DNA from 2 places in the Mesorhizobium sp. M4A.F.Ca.ET.090.04.2.1 genome. Region 1 is predicted to be linked to the other one. Evidence: riboswitches for the same ligand, from Rfam matches in the RefSeq annotation. Region 1 holds a riboswitch; the other holds the start of a gene.
What was found. Region 1 has a riboswitch for cobalamin ahead of EN781_RS07295 (DUF1636 family protein). Riboswitches for the same ligand answer to the same signal wherever they lie in the genome.
Positions count from the first base shown of each region.

Region 2: it holds a riboswitch for cobalamin, as region 1 does, so the genes downstream of both, EN781_RS18350 (aromatic ring-hydroxylating dioxygenase subunit alpha) here and EN781_RS07295 (DUF1636 family protein) in region 1, are expected to answer to the same signal.

Region 1 is NZ_RZOT01000065.1:934-14,383, forward strand. It holds gene cobW (cobalamin biosynthesis protein CobW) at 1-795, opposite strand, end outside; gene EN781_RS07295 (DUF1636 family protein) at 798-1,226, opposite strand; cobalamin riboswitch at 1,263-1,469, opposite strand; gene EN781_RS07300 (DUF6348 family protein) at 1,530-2,222, opposite strand; gene EN781_RS07305 (winged helix-turn-helix domain-containing protein) at 2,277-3,473, opposite strand; gene EN781_RS07310 (NADH-quinone oxidoreductase subunit A) at 3,807-4,172, shown strand; gene EN781_RS07315 (NADH-quinone oxidoreductase subunit B) at 4,163-4,744, shown strand; gene EN781_RS07320 (NADH-quinone oxidoreductase subunit C) at 4,749-5,351, shown strand; gene EN781_RS07325 (four helix bundle protein) at 5,386-5,718, shown strand; gene EN781_RS07330 (NADH-quinone oxidoreductase subunit D) at 5,825-7,015, shown strand; gene EN781_RS07335 (NADH-quinone oxidoreductase subunit E) at 7,016-8,293, shown strand; gene nuoF (NADH-quinone oxidoreductase subunit NuoF) at 8,304-9,608, shown strand; gene EN781_RS07345 (NADH-ubiquinone dehydrogenase) at 9,683-10,378, shown strand; gene nuoG (NADH-quinone oxidoreductase subunit NuoG) at 10,453-12,534, shown strand; gene nuoH (NADH-quinone oxidoreductase subunit NuoH) at 12,537-13,450, shown strand, end outside.
Region 2 is NZ_RZOT01000251.1:96-7,383, forward strand. It holds partial or broken gene EN781_RS18325 (glycosyltransferase family A protein) at 1-338, opposite strand, end outside; gene EN781_RS18330 (glycosyltransferase family A protein) at 338-1,090, opposite strand; gene EN781_RS18335 (serine kinase) at 1,087-2,139, opposite strand; gene EN781_RS18340 (PqqD family protein) at 2,190-2,621, opposite strand; gene EN781_RS18345 (hybrid-cluster NAD(P)-dependent oxidoreductase) at 2,764-3,864, opposite strand; gene EN781_RS18350 (aromatic ring-hydroxylating dioxygenase subunit alpha) at 3,942-5,189, opposite strand; cobalamin riboswitch at 5,307-5,510, opposite strand; gene EN781_RS18355 (DUF680 domain-containing protein) at 6,013-6,219, shown strand; gene EN781_RS18360 (DUF680 domain-containing protein) at 6,288-6,497, shown strand; gene EN781_RS18365 (DUF680 domain-containing protein) at 6,579-6,818, shown strand; gene ugpC (sn-glycerol-3-phosphate ABC transporter ATP-binding protein UgpC) at 6,914-7,288, opposite strand, start outside.

The DNA of each region.
Region 1 (13,450 bases):
GGCGATCGATGGAATGTCGACAATGAAAGTGTCGAAGTCGTCATGTTCGTGGTCGAATGCGCCGTCATGATGGGATTTGCGATTCTCGATGTCGTCCTCGACGGCAAGACCAAGCCCCAGCAGCAGGGAAGGATCGACCTTGCCGTGCGACGTCGGCACGATCTTCACGGCGCGGGCGGAGTGTTCGTTGATGATGGCGTTGGCGCGGGCCGAACCGGCGGCGTCCATCAGGTCGCTCTTCGACAGGATGATCAGGTCGGCGCAGGCGACCTGATCTTCGAACACTTCCTCGACCGGATCGTCGTGGTCGAGCGTCTCGTCTTGCGCGCGCTGCGCCTGCAGGGCGTCCATGTCGTTGGCGACGCGGCCTTCGGCCAGTGCCGGGCCATCGACCACGGCGATGACGCCATCGACGGTCACGCGGCTCTTCACGCTCGGCCACTGGAAGGCCTGGACCAGCGGCTTGGGCAGAGCGAGGCCGGAGGTTTCAATCAGGATGTGGTCGACCTTCGGCGTCAGCGACAGGATCTGGTCGAGCGCCGGCACGAAATCGTCGGCGACGGTGCAGCAGATGCAGCCATTGGCCAGTTCGACGATGTTCTCCTCCGGACAGGTGTCAATGCCGCAGCCCTTCAGGATCTCGCCGTCAATGCCGATATCGCCAAACTCGTTCACAATGATCGCAATACGCTTGCCGCCGGCGTTTTCCAGGAGGTGGCGGACCAGTGTCGTCTTGCCGGCGCCGAGGAAGCCGGTGACGACGGTGCAGGGAACACGTGAGACGGAAGCGGTCATGGTCAGTCCTTCAGCAGATCGAGGGGAGGGATGCGGGCAACAAGGCCGCGCTTCAGGGAATCGGGCCGGCCGCGCCACGGGATGAGGCCGTCGGTCGAGGTGGCGAAGAGCTTGGCGCAGGTGACGAGGTCGGTGCCACGGGTCGCATCCAGATCGCCGAAGACGTAGCTCCAGCAGCCATCGCGCAGAAGTGCCGCGCTCAGTCGGCGCTTACAATTGCCGAGGCATTCGACGGTGCGGATGTTGATCTTTTCGCCGGAAGCCGCCCGGCGCGTGTCCTCGGCGAGCAGCGCGCCGGCGCGCGGATGGGCATCGGAACCGGTCTCGTCGCGGCAGGACGAGCAGACGATGACGGTCACGCCGGCCGGACCATCGTCGTCGCCGGACGGTAAGTCCGCTCTATCAGCCGGAAAACTGCTGTCGCGCTCCAAATCAGGCTCCTTGCCCGGAAACCCGCCGGGCGATCGGATTCTTTTCTCGCAGACGGCAGGTCTCCTGGCTCGCGGGTCATCGCCTTGGTTAGCCGCCTTCCCGGGGAACATCCCAGTGGCTTTCGGCCTTGGCTCTTCGCTTACAGTTGCGGGGACAGCCGCGGATTTGGGCATTTTTCCCGCACCGCATTCCCTCTTGGCTCCTCCTTTTGCCGGGAGGAGACCGTCTGGCCATGGATTTAGGCTTCTGCGGGCAGATGTGTCAACGCGCGGCTACGACATGGCTATGTCGGTCAGAGGCTGTCATGTGCCGCCAATCGGCAGGGCCAGGATAACTTGCCGGACTGCTTGATAACCATCGCCGTGGTCCCAGTCATGGCTGAGGGCTAGGTCCTGTCCTTCTTGCCAAACCTTATTATCCAGAAGGACCTCGGTGCAAATAAGCTCGCCTTTCAAGGCTGCAAAAAAGGTGCGTACAAAGTGACTGCCAGGGGAAACGGAAGCTATGAACAGCTTTTCCAGCTTGGCGTAGAACGTTGGATAACCCCGGTTCAGCGAATTAAGCTCGGTGGTGGCCTGGGAAATAACCGGTCCACCATAGATTTTCCAGCGAACATTTTTTTGCCAGATCTTCCAACAGGGACTGCTTTGCTGCCAAACCTCTACTTCGGCCTGCATGTTGTCGCAGACATGATCAGCCAGTCCCTCGATCGCCACGTGGAAAACGCCACGAAGAAATTTTTCAAACGCCTGATTTAATTCTTGTTCTCGCGTGTCACCGAAGCCAGCAAAGGATTCAATGACCGGCTGAACATCAAGCAGTGGGGAAAAAATGTAGATTTCGAGGACCAGCCGGCCAGCTTCCGCCTCGAATACCTCAGCCTCAAACCGAAGTTGCCTCGACTGTAGCAGAACGTCCTGATCTCTACGCACTGCATCGATCCCATGCGCAATCAATGCGCCATGGATCATGTCGAGCACTTTGTCCGATGCCATTGCACAACCTACGAGGTTTGTTGGAGCGTGTATGACAGAGGCTGCAGGGGTTGGCTATCTTATCTCGCCAGCCAGCGCCGGCCCCAAATCGCCGGCCGGCGTCACTTCGATGCGCTCAAGCCCAAGCCAGCCCTGCATCTGCTTCAATTCCTCGAAGAGTTCACCGGCCGTTTCGGGCGGAGCGTCGGCCTCGGCATAGGCGGCATGGACGCGCAGCACGCTGGCCGGGCGATCGGCCCGCAGATCGACGCGGGCGACGATCCGGTCGCCGAGCAGGAAGGGCAGCACATAATAGCCGTACTGGCGTTTTTCGGCCGGCGTGTAGATCTCGATGCGGTAGCGGAAGTCGAATAGCTTTTCCGTCCGCGTGCGCTCGAAGACCACCGGATCGAAGGGAGCGAGCAGGGCGCGGGCCTTTATTCGGCGCGGAAAGCGGGCGTCCTTGTGGAGATAGGCGGGCCTGTCCCAGCCCTCGACGCGCACCGGCAGCAGCTCGCCCGCCTCGACCAGTTCCTCGATCCGGTCCTTGGTGTCGCCGGGCGCCAGGCGAAAATAGTCGCGCAGGTCGCCATAGGTGGCGATGCCATGGGCGCGGGCGGAAATGCGCAGCAGCTCGCGATGCGCTTCCTCGACCGAGGGAACCGGCAGGTCGAGGACCGCCTGCGGCAACACGCGCTCCGGCAGGTCGTAGTAACGTTCGAAGCCGCGCCGGTAGGCGGTGGTGATGCGGCCGGCCCAGAACAGCCATTCGAAGGCGTGCTTGGCCTCGCTCCAGCCCCACCAGCCGCCATTGCCCTTGTGGCCCTCGATGTCGGAGGCGGCGATCGGCCCGCGTTCGGCGACTTGCCCGTAGATCTCCTCGATCATCGCCTTGCGCTCGCGGCCCCATTTGGCGAGGCCGAGATACATTTCCTCACCCCGCTCGGCGCGCAGCATGCGCCAGCGCAGCAGCGGCCAGGTCTCGACCGGCAGGAAGGAGGCCTCGTGCGCCCAGTATTCAAACACCTTGCGTTTGCGCGTTACGGCGGCATTGTCGAGCAGCGCCAGCGGGTAGGGGCCGAGGCGCGAATAGAGCGGCATATAGTGGGCGCGGACCACCGCGCTTACGGAATCGATCTGGAGCAGGCCGGTCCGGGAGAGAACGCGGGCGAGGTGGCGGCGATCAGGCGTGCCGGCCGGTTGCGGGTCGGTGAAACCCTGCGCGCCGAGCGCGATGCGCCTGGCCATGGTGAGAGATATCTTTTCCTTCATCCGGAAGCCTTGTCCTGATCCTTTGGCCCGCATTTGCGGTTCCTGATTCCGGCCATGCTAGCAGGCAAATGGCGGGAGATATGTCAGGAGAGAAAAGTGGAGTAAAAAATGAAGGAAATCAAACAGGAGCGGATCGGACCAGTTTCATTCGATAAGGCGTCGAGCGTCGCGTTTTGAACAAGGTTTGACTTGCTTCGCCGAAAGCGCTGCGCTAACCCTCGCCGCGTTGCAGCATAGGCCCTTAAAACGGTTCAGCGGTGAATCTGTCACGCTTCCGCAATAGGATCGCTTGCTGTAATCAACGTGGATTGACCGCCAACGGAAAGCCGCAGCATGAACGCACTTTTGAGTTCGTATCTGCCCATCGTCCTGTTTATCGGCGTGGCGCTTGTCGTCGGCTTGGCGCTGCTCGTGGCGCCGTTCCTGGTGGCCTACCGCAGCCCCGATCCGGAAAAGCTTTCCGCTTATGAATGCGGCTTCAACTCGTTCGACGACGCCCGAATGAAGTTCGACATCCGCTTCTACCTGGTGTCGATCCTGTTCATCATCTTCGATCTGGAAGTGGCCTTCCTGTTCCCGTGGGCGGTGTCCTTCTCGAAGATCGGCATGCTCGGGTTCTGGTCGATGATGGTGTTTCTGGCGGTGCTGACCATCGGCTTTGCCTATGAATGGAAAAAAGGAGCGCTGGAATGGGATTGAACGACAGTTCAGGCACCCTCGTCGCGCCGAAGCCCAAGGGCATCATCGATCCCAACACCGGCCGGCCGGTGGGGCAGGATGACCCGTTCTTCCTCGAGATCAACAACGAGCTGGCCGACAAGGGCTTCCTCGTCACCTCCACTGAGGCGCTGATCACCTGGGCGCGCAGCGGCTCGCTGATGTTCATGACCTTCGGCCTCGCCTGCTGCGCGGTGGAGATGATCCACACCTCGATGCCGCGCTATGACTCGGAGAGGTTCGGCGTCGCGCCGCGCGCGTCCCCGCGCCAGTCCGACATCATGATCGTCGCCGGCACGCTGACCAACAAGATGGCGCCGGCGCTGCGCAAGGTCTACGACCAGATGCCGGAGCCGCGCTACGTCATCTCCATGGGCTCCTGCGCCAATGGCGGCGGCTACTACCACTATTCCTATTCGGTGGTGCGCGGCTGCGACCGTGTCGTGCCCGTCGACATCTATGTGCCCGGCTGCCCGCCGAGCGCGGAAGCGCTGCTTTACGGCATTCTTCTGCTGCAGAAGAAGATCCGCCGCACCGGCACGATCGAGCGGTGAACCAATGAGCCAGAAGCTGAATGAACTCTCGACCTATCTGGGCGAGAAGATGACCGACCGGATTGGCGAAGCGGTGCTGGCCTATGGCGAACTCACCGTCTCCGTGGAGCCGATCAACCTGATCGAGGTGGCGACCTTCCTGCGCGATGATCAGCGCTGCCAGTTCATCTCGATCATCGACGTCTGCGGCGCTGACTATCCGTCGCGAGCCAAGCGCTTCGATGTCGTCTATCACCTGCTGTCGCCGAAGCAGAATGTGCGCATCCGCCTCAAGGTCCAGGCCGACGAGGAGACGCTGGTTCCCTCGCTCACCGCCGTCTATCCTGGCGCCGACTGGTTCGAGCGCGAGACCTACGACCTCTATGGCGTGCTGTTTTCGGGCCATCCCGACCTGCGGCGCATCCTCACCGACTACGGTTTCGAAGGCCATCCGCTTCGCAAGGATTTCCCGCTCACAGGCTTCGTCGAGGTGCGTTACGACGACGAAGCCAAGCGCGTCATCTACGAGCCGGTCGAGCTCAAGCAGGAATTCCGCAATTTCGATTTCCTCTCCCCATGGGAAGGCACGGATTACGTGCTGCCGGGGGATGAAAAAGCCAAGCAGTGAGTAGGGAAGTAGTGAGTAGTCAGTAGGGAAGGAATTGGAAAAGCGGATCGAATCTTATCGCGACCTGATGGTGTGGCAATCGGCGATGGTTCTCGCCGAAGATTGTTACCGTGTCACCAAAGGTTTCCCGAAAGACGAGATTTATGGAATGACCTCTCAGATGCGTCGCTCGGCGGTATCTATCGCCGCCAACATCGCCGAGGGATATGGTCGCGAAAACAGAGGGTCGTTCGTTCAATTCCTGCGCATGGCGCAGGGTTCGTTGAAGGAACTCGAAACACACGTATTGCTGGCATGTCGTTTCGGCATGCTGGAAAAGCCAACGAGATTGAGCTGCTGCTGCGATGCGAAGAGATTGGGAAAATGATGCGATACTTATCGGACGGTGCAGGCAAAACAGGCGAATAAGTAGGCATTGAGATTGATGATCACTACTCACTACTCACTACTGACTCTTCGCCAGAGGCGCCAGAATGGCTGAAACCTCCGTCCGCAACTTCAACATCAATTTCGGACCGCAACATCCTGCGGCGCATGGCGTTTTGCGCCTGGTGCTGGAGCTGGACGGCGAGGTGGTCGACCGCGTCGATCCGCATATCGGGCTGCTGCATCGCGGCACCGAGAAGCTGATCGAGGCCAAGACCTATCTGCAGGCGGTACCCTATCTCGACCGGCTCGACTATTGCGCGCCGATGAACCAGGAGCACGCCTTCGCGCTCGCCGCCGAGCGGCTGCTCGGCATCGAGGTGCCGAAGCGCGGCCAGCTGATCCGGGTGCTCTATTCCGAGATGGGCCGCATCATGTCGCACATCCTCAATGTGACGACGCAGGCGATGGACGTCGGCGCGCTGACGCCGCCGCTGTGGGGCTTCGTCGAACGCGAAAAGCTGATGGTGTTTTACGAGCGCGCCTCGGGTTCGCGCATGCACGCGGCCTATTTCCGCCCCGGCGGCGTGCACCAGGACCTGCCGCAGAAGCTGGTCGAGGACATCGGCAAGTGGATCGATCCGTTCCTGAAGTCGATCGACGACCTCGATGCGCTGCTCACGCCAAACCGCATCTTCAAGCAGCGCAATGTCGATATCGGCACGGTGTCGCTGGCCGATGCCTGGGCCTGGGGCTTCTCCGGCGTGATGGTGCGCGGCTCGGGCGCTGCCTGGGACCTGCGCAAGTCGCAGCCCTATGAATGCTATTCCGAGATGGATTTCGACATCCCGATCGGCAAGAACGGCGACTGCTACGACCGCTATCTCGTGCGCATGGAAGAGATGCGCCAGTCGGCGAAGATCATGCGCCAGTGCGTCGACCTGCTGCTCGGCAAGGAAAGCAGCGGCCCGGTGTCCAACCTCGACGGCAAGGTGGTGCCGCCGAAGCGCCAGGCGATGAAGCGCTCGATGGAAGCGCTGATCCACCACTTCAAGCTCTACACCGAGGGCTACCGCGTACCTGCCGGCGAGGTCTATGCCGCCGTCGAGGCGCCGAAGGGCGAGTTCGGCGTCTATCTGGTCTCCGACGGCACCAACAAGCCCTACCGCTGCAAGCTGCGCGCGCCCGGCTTCGCGCATCTGCAGGCCATGGATTTCCTGTGCCGCGGCCACATGCTGGCCGACGTCACCGCCGTGCTGGGTTCGCTCGATATCGTGTTTGGTGAGGTCGATCGCTAAATGTCAGTCCGCCGTCTCGCAGATGCCAGCGTCCAGCCAGCTTCCTTCGCCTTCAACAGGGCGAATACGGCCGCGGCCAAGCAGTGGATCAAGAAATATCCGAAGGGCCGCGAGCAGTCGGCGATCATCCCGCTGTTGATGCTGGCGCAGGAGCAGGAAGGCTGGGTCACCAAGGCGGCGATTGAGACGATCTCCGACATGCTCGGCATGCCGCGCATCCGCGGGCTCGAGGTCGCGACCTTCTACACGCAGTACCAGCTCAACCCGGTCGGAACGCGCGCGCATATCCAGGTCTGCGGCACCACGCCCTGCATGCTGCGCGGCTCGGAAGGACTGATGGATGTCTGCCGCTCGAAGATCCACCACGACCAGTTCCACACCAACGACAAGGGCACGCTGTCGTGGGAGGAGGTCGAATGCCTCGGCGCCTGCGTCAACGCGCCGATGGTGATGATCTTCAAGGATACGTTCGAGGACCTGACGCCGGAGCGGCTGGCCGAGATCATCGACCTCTACGAAGGTGGCAAGGGCGCCTCGGTGACGCCTGGCCCGCAGAATGGCCGCACCGGCTCGGAGCCAGCCACCGGCCTGACGACGCTGAAGAGCGAGAAGGCGATCCTGAAGTCGACACGCGAGAAGGAAGCCAAGGCGGCGGCGAAGGCGGCCAAGGCCGCTCCCGACGCCATTATCGCAACGGAGGTGCCGGCGCCGGCTGCCCCCGTGGGCCCGTCGAAGGCCGGCAAGCCGAAGACCGATGCGCCCGAGACCAGCCCGGCGCTGAACACGCCTTCGCCGGTCAAGGTCGCGCTGGCCGTGGAAAAGGCGGCGAGCGTGTCGGCCCCGCGGCATTCGGCCGCCAATGCCAACAAGGCTTCGCCGGAAGTCGAGGGTGTCTCGAAGCAGCGCAGTGGTCCGAGGGCCAAGGCCGAGCCGGCTTCCGCCTTCAAGGCGCCGGAAGCCAAGCAGCCAGCCGTCAAGCAGGCAAAGCCTTCACTCGACGACAAGAACAGGCCCGCTGGCATAGAACGGCCCGTTGCGGTCGACGACCTCAAGCTGATCTCCGGCGTCGGTCCGAAGATCGAGGGCACGCTGCATTCGCTGGGCATCTACACCTTCGCGCAGGTCGCGTCGTGGAAGAAGGCCGAGCGCGACTGGGTGGACGCCTATCTCTCCTTCCATGGCCGCATCGAGCGCGACGACTGGGTCAAGCAGGCCAAGGCGCTCGCCAAGGGCGGGGTGGCCGAATATATCCGCGTCTTCGGCAAGAAGCCGGTCTGAGGGACGAACAATGCTTCAGGACAAAGACCGCATCTTCACCAACATATACGGCCTCTTCGACAAGTCGCTCAACGGAGCGATGGCGCGCGGCGCCTGGGACAACACGCCAGGCATCATCGCCAAGGGGCGCGACTGGATCGTCAACGAGATGAAGGCGTCGGGCCTGCGCGGACGCGGCGGCGCCGGCTTCCCGACCGGACTCAAGTGGTCGTTCATGCCCAAGCAGAGCGACGGCCGGCCGAGCTATCTGGTCATCAACGCCGACGAATCCGAGCCCGGCACCTGCAAGGACCGCGACATCCTGCGCAACGATCCGCACACGCTGGTCGAGGGCGCGCTGCTCGCTGGCTTCGCCATGGGCGCGATCGCCGCCTACATCTATGTGCGCGGCGAGTTCATCAGGGAGCGCGAAGCGCTGCAGCGGGCCATCGACGAGGCCTATGAGGCCAAGCTGATCGGCAAGAACAACACTTCCGGCTACGACTTCGACGTCTATATGCACCATGGCGCCGGTGCCTATATCTGCGGCGAGGAGACGGCTCTGCTCGAAAGCCTCGAAGGCAAGAAGGGCCAGCCGCGTCTGAAGCCGCCGTTCCCGGCCAATGTCGGCCTCTATGGCTGCCCGACGACGGTCAACAATGTCGAGTCGATCGCGGTCGCGCCAACCATCCTGCGCCGCGGCGCTGCCTGGTTCTCGTCCTTCGGCCGGCCGAACAATGTCGGCACCAAGCTGTTCTGCGTCTCCGGTCACGTCAACAACCCGTGCACCGTCGAAGAGGCGATGTCGATCCCGTTCCGCGAGCTGATCGACACGCATTGCGGCGGCATCCGCGGTGGCTGGGACAATCTTCTGGCGGTCATTCCGGGCGGCGCTTCGGTGCCGCTGGTGCCGGCCGAGCAGATCATCGACACGCCGATGGATTTCGACGCGTTGCGCGACTTGAAATCGGGCCTCGGCACGGCGGCTGTCATCGTCATGGACAAGTCGACCGATATCGTGAAGGCGATCGCCAGGCTTTCCTACTTCTACAAGCACGAAAGCTGCGGCCAGTGCACGCCGTGCCGCGAAGGCACCGGCTGGATGTGGCGGGTGATGGAGCGGCTGGTGCGCGGCGAGGCGCAGAAGCGCGAGATCGACATGCTGCTCGACGTCACCAAGCAGGTCGAGGGGCACACGATCTGCGCGCTGGGCGACGCGGCGGCATGGCCGATCCAGGGCCTGATGCGGCATTTCCGTGGCGAGGTGGAGCGCCGCATCGATGAGTTTTCGCGCAACGCGCACCGGGTGGAGCCGGTGATGGTGGCGGCGGAATAAGGTTGGAATTGCGGGCGAGAGCCCGGAACAGGAATAACGGGCGGGGCATACGAAGAAACGACCAGGAGCACTCGATGGCGCTGTATTCGATACCCTATGCACTGATGCCCGACATGGACCAGTTAGAGAAGATGAACCAGGATCTGACCAGGATGATGCCGAAGGAGATGGCCAGCGCCGTCAATCTCCTGGCGCATCCTGTCGCCGGTGTCGCCGCCATGTCGGCGATCAGCATCGGGCTGGCCAATCATGCCCTCGGCGTGTGGCTGGGCGCGCTTTCGGGCGCCACCGAGGCCTCGCAGCGGCTGTTCCAGCCGATCGTCGATGATTTCGAGGCGCGGAGCGAAGAGCTGGAGCAAGCCCAGAAGACCTCGTCCAAGGCGCGCAAGGCGACAAAGACGCTGATCGCCGAGGCGCAGACCTTCGCCAGGGATGTGACCGACATTGCCCAGGCCTCCGTGGAAAAGGTGCAGGACACCACCGGCACTGACACTGTGGCAAGCAGTGCCGCGACCGGGCTGATGCCGGAGGATTTCAGGCAGCCCAAGGCCATGGACCGGCCGGCGGCGCCGGCCGACCTGAAGGCGATCTCAGGCATTGGCCCGAAGCTGGAGAAGGTCCTCAATGGCCTCGGCATCTGGACATATGGCCAGATCGCGGCCTGGACGGCGGAAGAGATCGCCTGGGTCGAGGACTATCTGTCGCTCGCCGGCCGCATCGGCCGCGACGACTGGACTGGCCAGGCAACGGCGCTGGCGGCCAAAGGTTGAAATTCAATGCCGGGCGCGGTTTTGGCCGCGCCCGGAAAGAGGATTGCGGGACGTCCGCAGAGGTTTGAGGCGAGATGGCAAAGCTCAAGGTCGACGGGAAAGAGATCACTGTACCCGACCACTACACGCTGCTGCAGGCAGCCGAGGATGCCGGCGCGGAAGTGCCGCGCTTCTGCTTCCATGAGCGGCTGTCGATCGCCGGCAACTGCCGCATGTGCCTGATCGAGGTGAAGGGCGGCCCGCCCAAGCCGCAGGCCTCCTGCGCCATGGGCGTGCGCGACCTGCGTCCGGGCCCGAACGGCGAGCCACCGGAAATCTTCACCAACACGCCGATGGTCAAGAAGGCCCGCGAAGGCGTGATGGAATTCCTGCTGATCAACCATCCGCTGGATTGCCCGATCTGCGACCAGGGCGGCGAATGCGACCTGCAGGACCAGGCGATGGCCTTCGGCGTCGATTCCTCGCGCTATCACGAGAACAAGCGCGCGGTGGAAGACAAGTATATCGGGCCGCTCGTGAAGACGGTGATGAACCGCTGCATCCACTGCACGCGCTGCGTCCGCTTCACCACCGAGGTCGCCGGCATTTCCGAACTCGGCCTGATCGGCCGCGGCGAGGATGCCGAGATCACCACCTATCTCGAACAGGCAATGACCTCGGAATTGCAGGGCAATGTCATCGATCTCTGCCCGGTCGGCGCGCTGACTTCCAAGCCCTTCGCGTTCCAGGCGCGGCCGTGGGAACTGACCAAGACGGAATCGATCGACGTCATGGACGCGGTCGGCTCGGCGATCCGCGTCGATTCCAGGGGGCGCGAGGTGATGCGCATCCTGCCGCGCGTCAACGAGGCGGTGAACGAGGAGTGGATCTCGGACAAGACCCGCTTCATCTGGGACGGGCTGCGCACGCAGCGCCTCGACCGCCCCTATGTGCGTAAGGATGGCAAGCTCGTCGCGGCAAGCTGGGCCGAAGCCTTCGCAGCGATCAAGGACGAAGTGGGCAAGACCACGCCCGAGCGGATCGGCGCCGTCGCCGGCGATCTCTCCGCCGTCGAGGAGATCTATGCGCTGAAGCTTCTGATGGCGGCGCTCGGCTCGAAGAATACCGACTGCCGCCAGGATGGCGCCGCGCTCGATCCGTCGCTCGGCCGCGCCAGCTACATCTTCAACCCGACCATCGAGGGCATCGAGCAGGCCGACGCGGTGCTGATCATCGGCGCCAACCCGCGCTTCGAGGCCTCGGTGCTCAATGCCCGCATCCGCAAGCGCTGGCGCATCGGCAACCTGCCGATCGGCGTTATCGGCGAGATCGGTGACACGCGCTACGACTATGAGCAGATCGGCGCCGGTCCGGAATCGCTGAAGGACCTGGCCGACGGCAACGGCAAGTTCTTCCAGGTGCTGAAAAAGGCGACGCACCCGCTGATCATCGTCGGCCAGGGCGCGCTGGCGCGCGCCGACGGTGCCGCCGTGCTCGGCCAGGCGGCCAAGCTCGCCGCGGCGGTCAATGCCGCCCGTGCCGACTGGAACGGTTTTGCCGTGCTCCATAATGCTGCCGGTCGCGTCGGCGGTCTCGACCTCGGCTTTGTGCCGGGCGAGGGCGGCAAGGGCGTCGCGGGCATGCTCGGCGAGACAGATCTTCTGTTCCTGCTCGGCGCCGACGAGATCGACATGGCCAAGACCGGCGGCGCATTCGTCGTCTATATCGGCACGCATGGCGACGCCGGCGCGCACCGTGCCAACGTCATCCTGCCGGCCGCCGCCTACACCGAAAAGTCCGGCACCTACGTCAACACGGAAGGCCGCGTGCAGCATACCAATCGCGCCGGTTTCGCGCCCGGCGATGCACGCGAGGACTGGGCGATCCTCAGGGCATTGTCTGATGTGCTCGGCAAGAAGCTGCCTTTCGACTCGCTGCCGCAACTGCGCGCCAAGCTCTATGGCGAATATCCGCATCTTGCCCGCATCGACCAGGTTCTGGCCGGCAGCGCCGATGACGTCGCCAGGGCGGCGAAGCTCGGTGGCCGGCTGAACAAGGGCACCTTCACCTCGCCGGTGAAGGACTTCTACCTGACCAACCCGATCGCGCGGGCCTCTGCCGTGATGGCCGAATGCTCGGCGCTGGCCAAGAGCGGCTTCAAGCAGGCGGCGGAATAAGCATGGAAACCTTCTTCTCCTTCTACGTGCTGCCGGCGCTGATCATCCTGCTGAAGTCGGTCGTGCTGATCGTCGTGCTCTTGGTCTTCGTCGCCTACATTCTCTACGCCGACCGCAAGATCTGGGCGGCGGTGCAACTGCGCCGCGGACCGAACGTGGTTGGCCCCTGGGGCACGCTGCAGGCTTTCGCCGACCTGTTGAAGTTCGTCTTCAAGGAGCCGGTGATCCCGTCCGGCGCCAACAAGGGCGTCTTCCTGCTGGCGCCGCTGGTGTCGGCGGTGCTGGCGATCTCGGCCTGGGCGGTCATTCCGGTCAACCAGGGCTGGGCGATCGCCAACGTCAATGTCGGTATCCTCTATGTCTTCGCCATCTCCTCGCTCGAGGTCTATGGCGTGATCATGGGCGGCTGGGCGTCGAACTCGAAATATCCGTTCCTCGGCGCGCTGAGGTCGGCCGCGCAGATGGTGTCCTACGAAGTCTCGATCGGCTTCGTCATCGTCACCGTGCTCTTGTGCGTCGGCTCGCTCAACCTGTCCGACATCGTCATGTCGCAGCACGATGGGCTCGGCACCCGGCTCGGCCTGCCCAACACCTTCCTCGACTGGCACTGGCTGTCGCTGTTCCCGATGTTCGTCATTTTCTTCATCTCGGCGCTGGCCGAGACGAACCGCCCGCCTTTCGATCTGGTGGAGGCCGAATCGGAACTGGTCGCCGGCCACATGGTCGAATACTCGTCGACGCCGTTCTTGCTCTTCTTCCTTGGCGAGTATGTCGCCATCGTCCTGATGTGCGCGCTGGCGACCATCCTGTTCCTCGGCGGCTGGCTGCCGCCCTTCGACTTCGCGCCCTTCACCTGGGTGCCGGGGCTGATCTGGTTCGTGCTCAAGGTCTGCCTGGTGTTCTTCGGCATTTCCAT
Region 2 (7,288 bases), on a different contig from region 1:
AAAACGCCCGCCGTTCGCGGAGATCGTTCAAGATGCGCGAGCTGCAATTCGATCTTGGTCGGCAGCCACAGGTCATCAGCGTCGAGCGTCGCGATAAACGGCGTCGACAGCGCCGCCATGCCCCTGGTCGTCGCGTTGCCGGGGCCGGCGTTGTCCTGGCGCAGCAGCCTGACGGGGATGTCCGCAATGGCGATCGCCGCCTCGAGATCATCGGTCGAACCGTCGTCGACGACCACGACGGCGTCGGCGGCGATCGTCTGTGCGGCCACCGAGCGCAGCGTATCGGCAATGGTGGCGGCCGCGTTGAAGGCCGGAATGACGACGCCGTAGCCAGCCATCACATGAACCGCCAATCCGCGAGATCCTTGACCTCAAAGATCTTGTCGATCGCACACAGCGACGGGTCGGCCCGGCGCCGCTTCATCGATTTGTGGAGCGCGCGCATGAACTCGCGACGGGGAATATCAGGCTCCCTGGTCATGTTGCCGGGATGGCGCCTGTAATAGAGCCCCACCGTATCGGGCATGACATAGTTCGGGCCGCTCTCGAAAGTGCGCAGCAGGTAGTCGGTGTCTTCGGCCTGGCTGAAATCGGTGTCGAAGTCACCGATCCGATCGACAAGCCGGCGCGTGAATATCCCGGCCGACAGATGGATTCCGCGCACGGTCACGCAGTGGCTGTCGGCCGCCGGCTCCAGCGTCTCGTCGTCCAGATTGTCGGCCAGGGTCATCAGCGAATAGGTCAGATCGAGACCGGGATCGGTTTCGAAAAGCGCCAAATCGTCCTTGAAGCGGCCGGCCGGCGAGATGTCGTCCGAATCGAGGAAGGAGACAAAGCCGGTCTGTGGCAGGAGCTGCCGGAGGCCGGCGTTGCGCGCCTTGGTGACGCCCATATTGGGCTGCTGGAAAAGGCGGATGCAGGATGCTTCGCTCATCATCGAGCGCACCACCTCAACCGAGCCGTCGATCGAGCCGTCGTCGATGACGATGATGTCGAGATCGGCACCGTCGCGCTGCCTGAGCAGCGAGCGCAGCGCAGCGCCGACATACTTCTCGCGGTTATGGACTGGCATATTCACGCTCAGCTTCATGCGGAGCCTCGCGCGAGAAACCCGGAAACCGTGGCAGCGATTTCCTCCGGGCGCGTCCCCAGCGCCAGACGGTAGCATGGCAAAAGGCGGGTAAGATCGCTGAAAAAGCGAAAGCCGCCTTCGCGCTCGCCAGGCATCTGAGCGATGCCGGACGGCGCCAACGCAATCATGGCGTCCTTGCGCGACAAGGGCATGACCGAGCTTGTCCCACCACCGCCGATATGTGGCACCACCAGCGCTGCGATGTCCAGACTTGCCGGCAGCGGCCGGGGCGCGACGTCATCGATGCGGAACGGATGCTTGCCCTGCCAGTTCAGCGGACCATAGGATTTCAGCCGCTGCCTGAGGCCAAGCCGTTCGAAACCCTCGGGATCCTGCTTGAGGGTGGAAAACAGCGGATACGCCCTTACCCCCTCATCCGTCCTGTCGATAAGCACATAGTCGTCGCCGACGCTGTCCAGGCCGTTGAGCAGGCCGGCGACGACGGTTCCCGATTTTCCTGCTCCACCGGCGCCGGCAAGCAGGATGCCCTTGCCGCCGATGCCCAGCGTGCCGGCATGCGCAAGCCGCATGCCGCGCGCCGCATAGTCCCAATGCAGAAAGGCGCGCAGCGGCGCGCCCGGCTCCCAGGGCGGAAAGCCGTCGGCGGAGCGCATCAATTGCGCGCCGACACGGCGCTTGGGATCGTATACCTGCCAAAAGTCGAGGTCGTGGAAGTAGCAGCCGCGCAGCCCGGCGTCGGCAAGCCGGGAGGCAAAGGCGTGCGGGGCGAACTGCGCCTCGCCCCATTTCGCCGGAGCGGCGATGTTACCGATGCCTGGATGGGCGATGAGGATGCGGCATACGCCCGACGCTTGCCGATCACCGCCGGCCGGAACAAGGCCGCGGTCGATGGCATCCGCGAAGGGGCCGGGCGTGAGATGGACAGCCATGTCCAACCGGGGCAAACGGACATCCCGCGTGACGGAATAGCTGGCGGCCGCACTCTCGGCCATGGCCAAAACCTGGCGCGCATAGTCCGGCAAGCTTCCGAGGGTGACCTGCGACATGGCCTGTTCCCGCGCACCGTCGCCAATGCGATCGGCCGCTCCCGGATGTCTCACGACGCGTGCTTGACCGCGGGCCAGCCCAAGGGTTCCTCGACCTCATGGATCGGATCGACCATGATGAGATCGGCAAGATCGTCGTGGACGTCAACCTTCAGGGGTTCGCGGGACGCGGCAAGCTCGGCCGGCAGCCCGCTCGGCAGCGGCTGCGCCGACGCATCCGGGGCTGGCGCCAGCAGGCCGAAATCGATGAGCTGCGCGATGAAGCTTTCGAGTTCGACCAATCCTATCGTCGCCGTTCCCGCGGCCAGTCCGACCAGCACCGGGGCCGGCACGCCCAACGACAGCGCTTGCCAGATACGGCTGCCCGTATCGGAGAAACCGAAATACCTTCCGCTCGCGAGATCAAGCACGACGGCTTCGCCGTCGAAGGATTCAAAAACGATATCCTTGCTCGCAACAGCGTAGACATCCGCTGCCCGCATTGTTCTTGCCCCACTTCATAGCTCAAGCAACCGCGGTACCGCGGTGCTCCCCCCGAGGAACGCCTGTAAACACTCGGTTCCAGCTTGGCAAGACGATGAACACAGCGAGACGCCTGCCACTTTTGGGGTTCTATAGGGTGGATCAGGCCTCGATTTCCAGCGCCGTCATCGGCCTCGAGCAGCAGGCGAGAATGAAGCCGTCGGCGATCTCGTGATCGAGGATGCCGCCATTGTGACTCATCTCGACCTCGCCGGACACCTTCTTCACCTTGCAGGTGCCGCACAGGCCGAATTCGCAGGCGGCCGGGATCCTGACGCCAGAGGCGCGCGCCGTCTGCAGCACGGTTTGCCCGGCGATGCATTCGGCATCGACATCGGAAAGTGAAAAGCGAACCGGCGTCGCGGCCTCGACGGGCATCTCGATGCCGCCGTCGGTCGGCAGCGCGAACGGCGCCGGCACTTCCTCCACCACCGGCGCGGCAAAGCTTTCCTGGTGGTATTTGGCCATGTCGAAGCCGGCGGCCTCCAGCATCTGCCGGACGGCGCGCATGAACGGGTCGGGGCCGCAGCAGAAGATTTCCCGCTCGCGGTAGTCAGGTGCCAGAAGCGGAAGCCTTATGGCGTCGATCCGCCCCATGTGACCGAACCAGCCCTCGCGGATGGAGCGTTCCTCGATCATGAAGCCGAGCGACAGGCCGGGCATGCGACTGCCCAGCAATTCAAGCTCCTTGCGGAAGATGATCTCTTCCGCCCTGCGCGCGCAGTTGACGAAACCGACATCGGTCCAGGGCGCGCAGTCGTTCAGCCAGCGCAGCATCGACATCATCGGCGTGACGCCGGAGCCGGCAGAGATGAACAGGTACTTGGCCGCCGGATGGCTGTGCAGCGAGAAATCGCCGGCCGGGCCATAGGCCTTCACATGGGCGCCGGGCTTGAGATTGTCGAACATCCAGCGCGTGCCGATGCTGCCGGCCTGCGCCTTCACCGTCACCGCGATCGAGAACGGCCGCGACGGCGACGAGGACATCGTGTAGGTGCGCATCAGCGGTCCGTCGGCGACCGGCAGTTCCAGCGTCACGAACTGGCCGGGCTTGTAGCGGAACCAGGTCTGGTTGTCGGAGCGGAAGGTGAAGGTCTTGACGTCCGGCGCCTCGTCGCTGACGCCGATCACCTCCAGCACCTGCAGCCGGTCGTTCCAGGGCGCCATCTCGTCGAGATGGCGATAGAGGCCGAGATCGGTCATCGCGTTCATCCCTTGGTCCTTTTCATTCTGCACATGTCGTGATGCCAAAACCGCTCAACACTTTTGGGCGCCATGTGCTAGGCAACACTGCGCAGCGTCGGCTGGCCGCCTTCGGCAAGGCGCGGGCCCATGAAGGAGGCGTACCATTCGACGAACTGGATGACGCCGCCCTCATGCTGCTCCGAATAGGGGCCGGGTTCATAGGCCGGCGACAGGATGCCGAAAGCATTTTCCTCGACGATGCGGCGATCCTGGTCGTTGGTCTCGGTCCAGACATGGGTGAGTTCGGCAAGATCGTAGTCGACGCCTTCCACCGCATCCTTGTGGACCAGCCATTTCGTCGTCACCGCGGTTTCGGTGGCGCTGATCGGCAGCACCCGGAAGGTGACGGCATGGTCGATCAGGATATGGTTCCAGGTCGTCGGATAGTGGTAATGCATCAGCGTGCCGATGCGGTCCGCCGAGACGCTCGTGGATAGGTTCTTCCTCACCGCGCGCTTGCCGCTCATCGTGTAGCTGACGGCATCGCGCAAGAGCGGGGCGCGGGTGGCGCGATACTGACCGGCGGGGTCTATGCGGAACTTGCTCGGCAGGCCCGCCGCCTCGCATTTCGCCCAATGCGCCTGCATCTCGGGATCGCTTTCGGCACCATGCACGCCGGTCACCGTCGGCGCCTCGGGAAAGGTCTTGCAGAGTTCGGGATGATTGCCGGCGCAGTGGTAGCACTCGCGGTTGTTTTCCCAGACCAGCTTCCAGTTGCCCTTCTCGACGATGGTCGATTCGAAAGCGACCTTCGCCTCAGTCAATCGATGCGGCAGGAGATAGGGTTCGATCATGGCGCGCATCGGCGCAAAATCGGCGGGCTCCTTCGCCAGGCAGATGAAGATGTAGCCGCCGACGCTCTCGCAGGCGACCGGCTTCAGGCCGAACTGGCTCTTGTCGAAGCCATCCGCCATCTGGCGGGCGAACAGCAGCCTGCCGTCGAGTTCGTAGGTCCATTGATGATAAGGGCAGACGAGCTTCGCCGCGGTGCCCTTCTCGGCGTTGCAGACGCGGCTGCCGCGATGGCGGCAGGAATTATGGAAGGCGTTGATCCTGCCTTGCTGGTCGCGGACCAGGACCACCGGATAATCGCCGATCTGCGCGGTGATGTAGCTGCCCGGCTTCGGCAGTTCGCAATCGTGCCCGATGAACAGCCAGTCGCGATACCAGATTAGTTCCATGTCGAGCTTGAAGTAATCCGGGTCGGTGTAGAAAGGCTGTTCGAGCGAAAAGCCCTGCCTGCGGTTATGCAGGTGCCTCAGCATGTCGTTGCGCGCATCCATGTCCTGTCCCTCGCGTCGGTCGCATCAAGGACTGAACTGGTGGTGATGGAGAGGAACGGCGGCCACCGGCAGGGCCAGGCGCGCGCCATCCGCCTCTTGACCGCCCACCGCGATCAGTCGAGCCTAGAAATCTCGGGCTGGTTTCCGGGCTCTGGAGTGCCCTTGCGGGCGGGCGCGACACCTTCCCAGGCCAGATGGCCCAGTGGTCTCCCGTCGCGACTTGAACTCCACCACCGTTGCGGGGGCAGCGCCGGAATTTGACCGGCTTCCCAATTCTCCGTCCCGTCGTCACGGGTCGGCACCTGAGATGGCCTGATCTAATCACTAAGGCCGGCGGACCGTCGGTACGAAAACGACATCGCATCCGTGCGGGCGCGACACGCGTTTCGGGTTCGCGGCACGCTGGCGCCGAATTGCCGTCCTCGGGGGCGATCCGAATCGCGCGCTGGAAACGCCTTCATATCGACCGCTGACCGGGTCTGAATTGGTTAACAGTATAGAAAAGTGACCATTAGGAGATTCTAAAATCGAACCGAACGGTTCGTTTCTGTTGACAATGCGTGCAGGACCGTGTGAACGCAGATCTTCCAAATCGTCAACTGGGTCGATGGGCCATTCGGATAACATATTGATATTGCTTTACAATACAATACGTGTGGGAGGCCGTGGCACAATTTCAAGGTGCAGAGTCATGGTCCAGGCGAAACAACTTCGTGATTGGAAACCGGGAAGGGGCTCTCCCACATCGGGGCTGTCCGAACGACGCGCTTTCCTCCCAAGACACGCCGCTAGACGGACGGAAAAATATACTGGAGTACTAAAAATGAAAAAGATTGTTCTTACTGCCGCCGCCCTTCTGGCCATTTCCGGCAGCGCCTTTGCTGGTGGCAGCGACCACTACGGTTCGAACGGTGCCAATCAGCCCGCCGCTGCCGTCGACAGCTCGTACACGGCTTCGGTCAAGAAGTCGGAACCGGCCGCTCAGACGCCGGCACAGGGCTCGGACCGCAACCTGTTCGGCAACAACTAACACACGATCCCTGACCGCGGTGGGCGATGCCCGCCGCTCGGGATCCTCAGAAATTCAGGAACACTAAGATGAAGAAAATCATCCTTGCCACCGCAGCCCTCCTGGCCATCTCGGGCGGCGCTTTCGCAGCCGGCAGCGACCACTTCGGTTCCGACGGTGCCAACCAGCCGGCCACCGCGGTCGACAGCTCGTACACGGCTTCGATCAAGCAGTCGCAGCCGGCCGCCGAGAAGCCCGCCGACCAGGGCAGCGACCGCAACCTCTTCGGCAACAACTAGGCCGATCCGGACCACGCTCCAACGGAAGATGGACGCGGCGGACAGTCTCGCCGCTCCGATGCAGATTCAGGAGTACCAGAAATGAAGAAGATTGCTCTTACCGCCGCCGCTCTTTTGATCGCCGCCGGCAGCGCCTATGCCCGCAATGACAATGTTGGCGGGACTGACATTAATCAGCGGCCGGCCGCCGCCGGCGTCGACACCACCCAGACGTCTTCGACGCGCGACACCAGCTCGCCGGTCTACAAGCTGCTAAACTCGTCGGGCGACGTTGAGAAGTCCGCCCCTCAGGGCAGCGATCGCAACCTGTTCGGCCGCTAACAGCCGGACAGAGCCGCCCATTCCGGTTCTACCGGCTGGCTGAGTACCAGAGCGGCGGGCAGTGCCCGCCGCTCTTGTTTTGTCCAACGTGAAGTTCAGGCCGCCTTCGCTGCCGCCATGTGCAGCGTGAAGGAGTGGCCGTCCGCATCGAAGATGTGCAGATCGCCGGCATCGGCGTTGAGCCGCAGCACAGCACCTCGCTTGACCTCGACATTGCCCGGCAGTTTCGTCACCAGCGGCAGGTCGGCGCGGCCGATGTCGACATAGACGAGCTGGACCTCGCCAAGCTGCTCGACATAGTCCACCGTTCCCTCGAACAGATACTCCGTGCCGGTAGCGATCGCCAGGTCTTCCGGCCGCACGCCGAAACTTACCGCCGCGCCATTCGCCGAGGCAGGGGTCGCGATCGGAACCGTCGCCTTGCGGCCGCCGACATGGCTGATGATGCTCGGATCGCCGGCCTTTTCGAT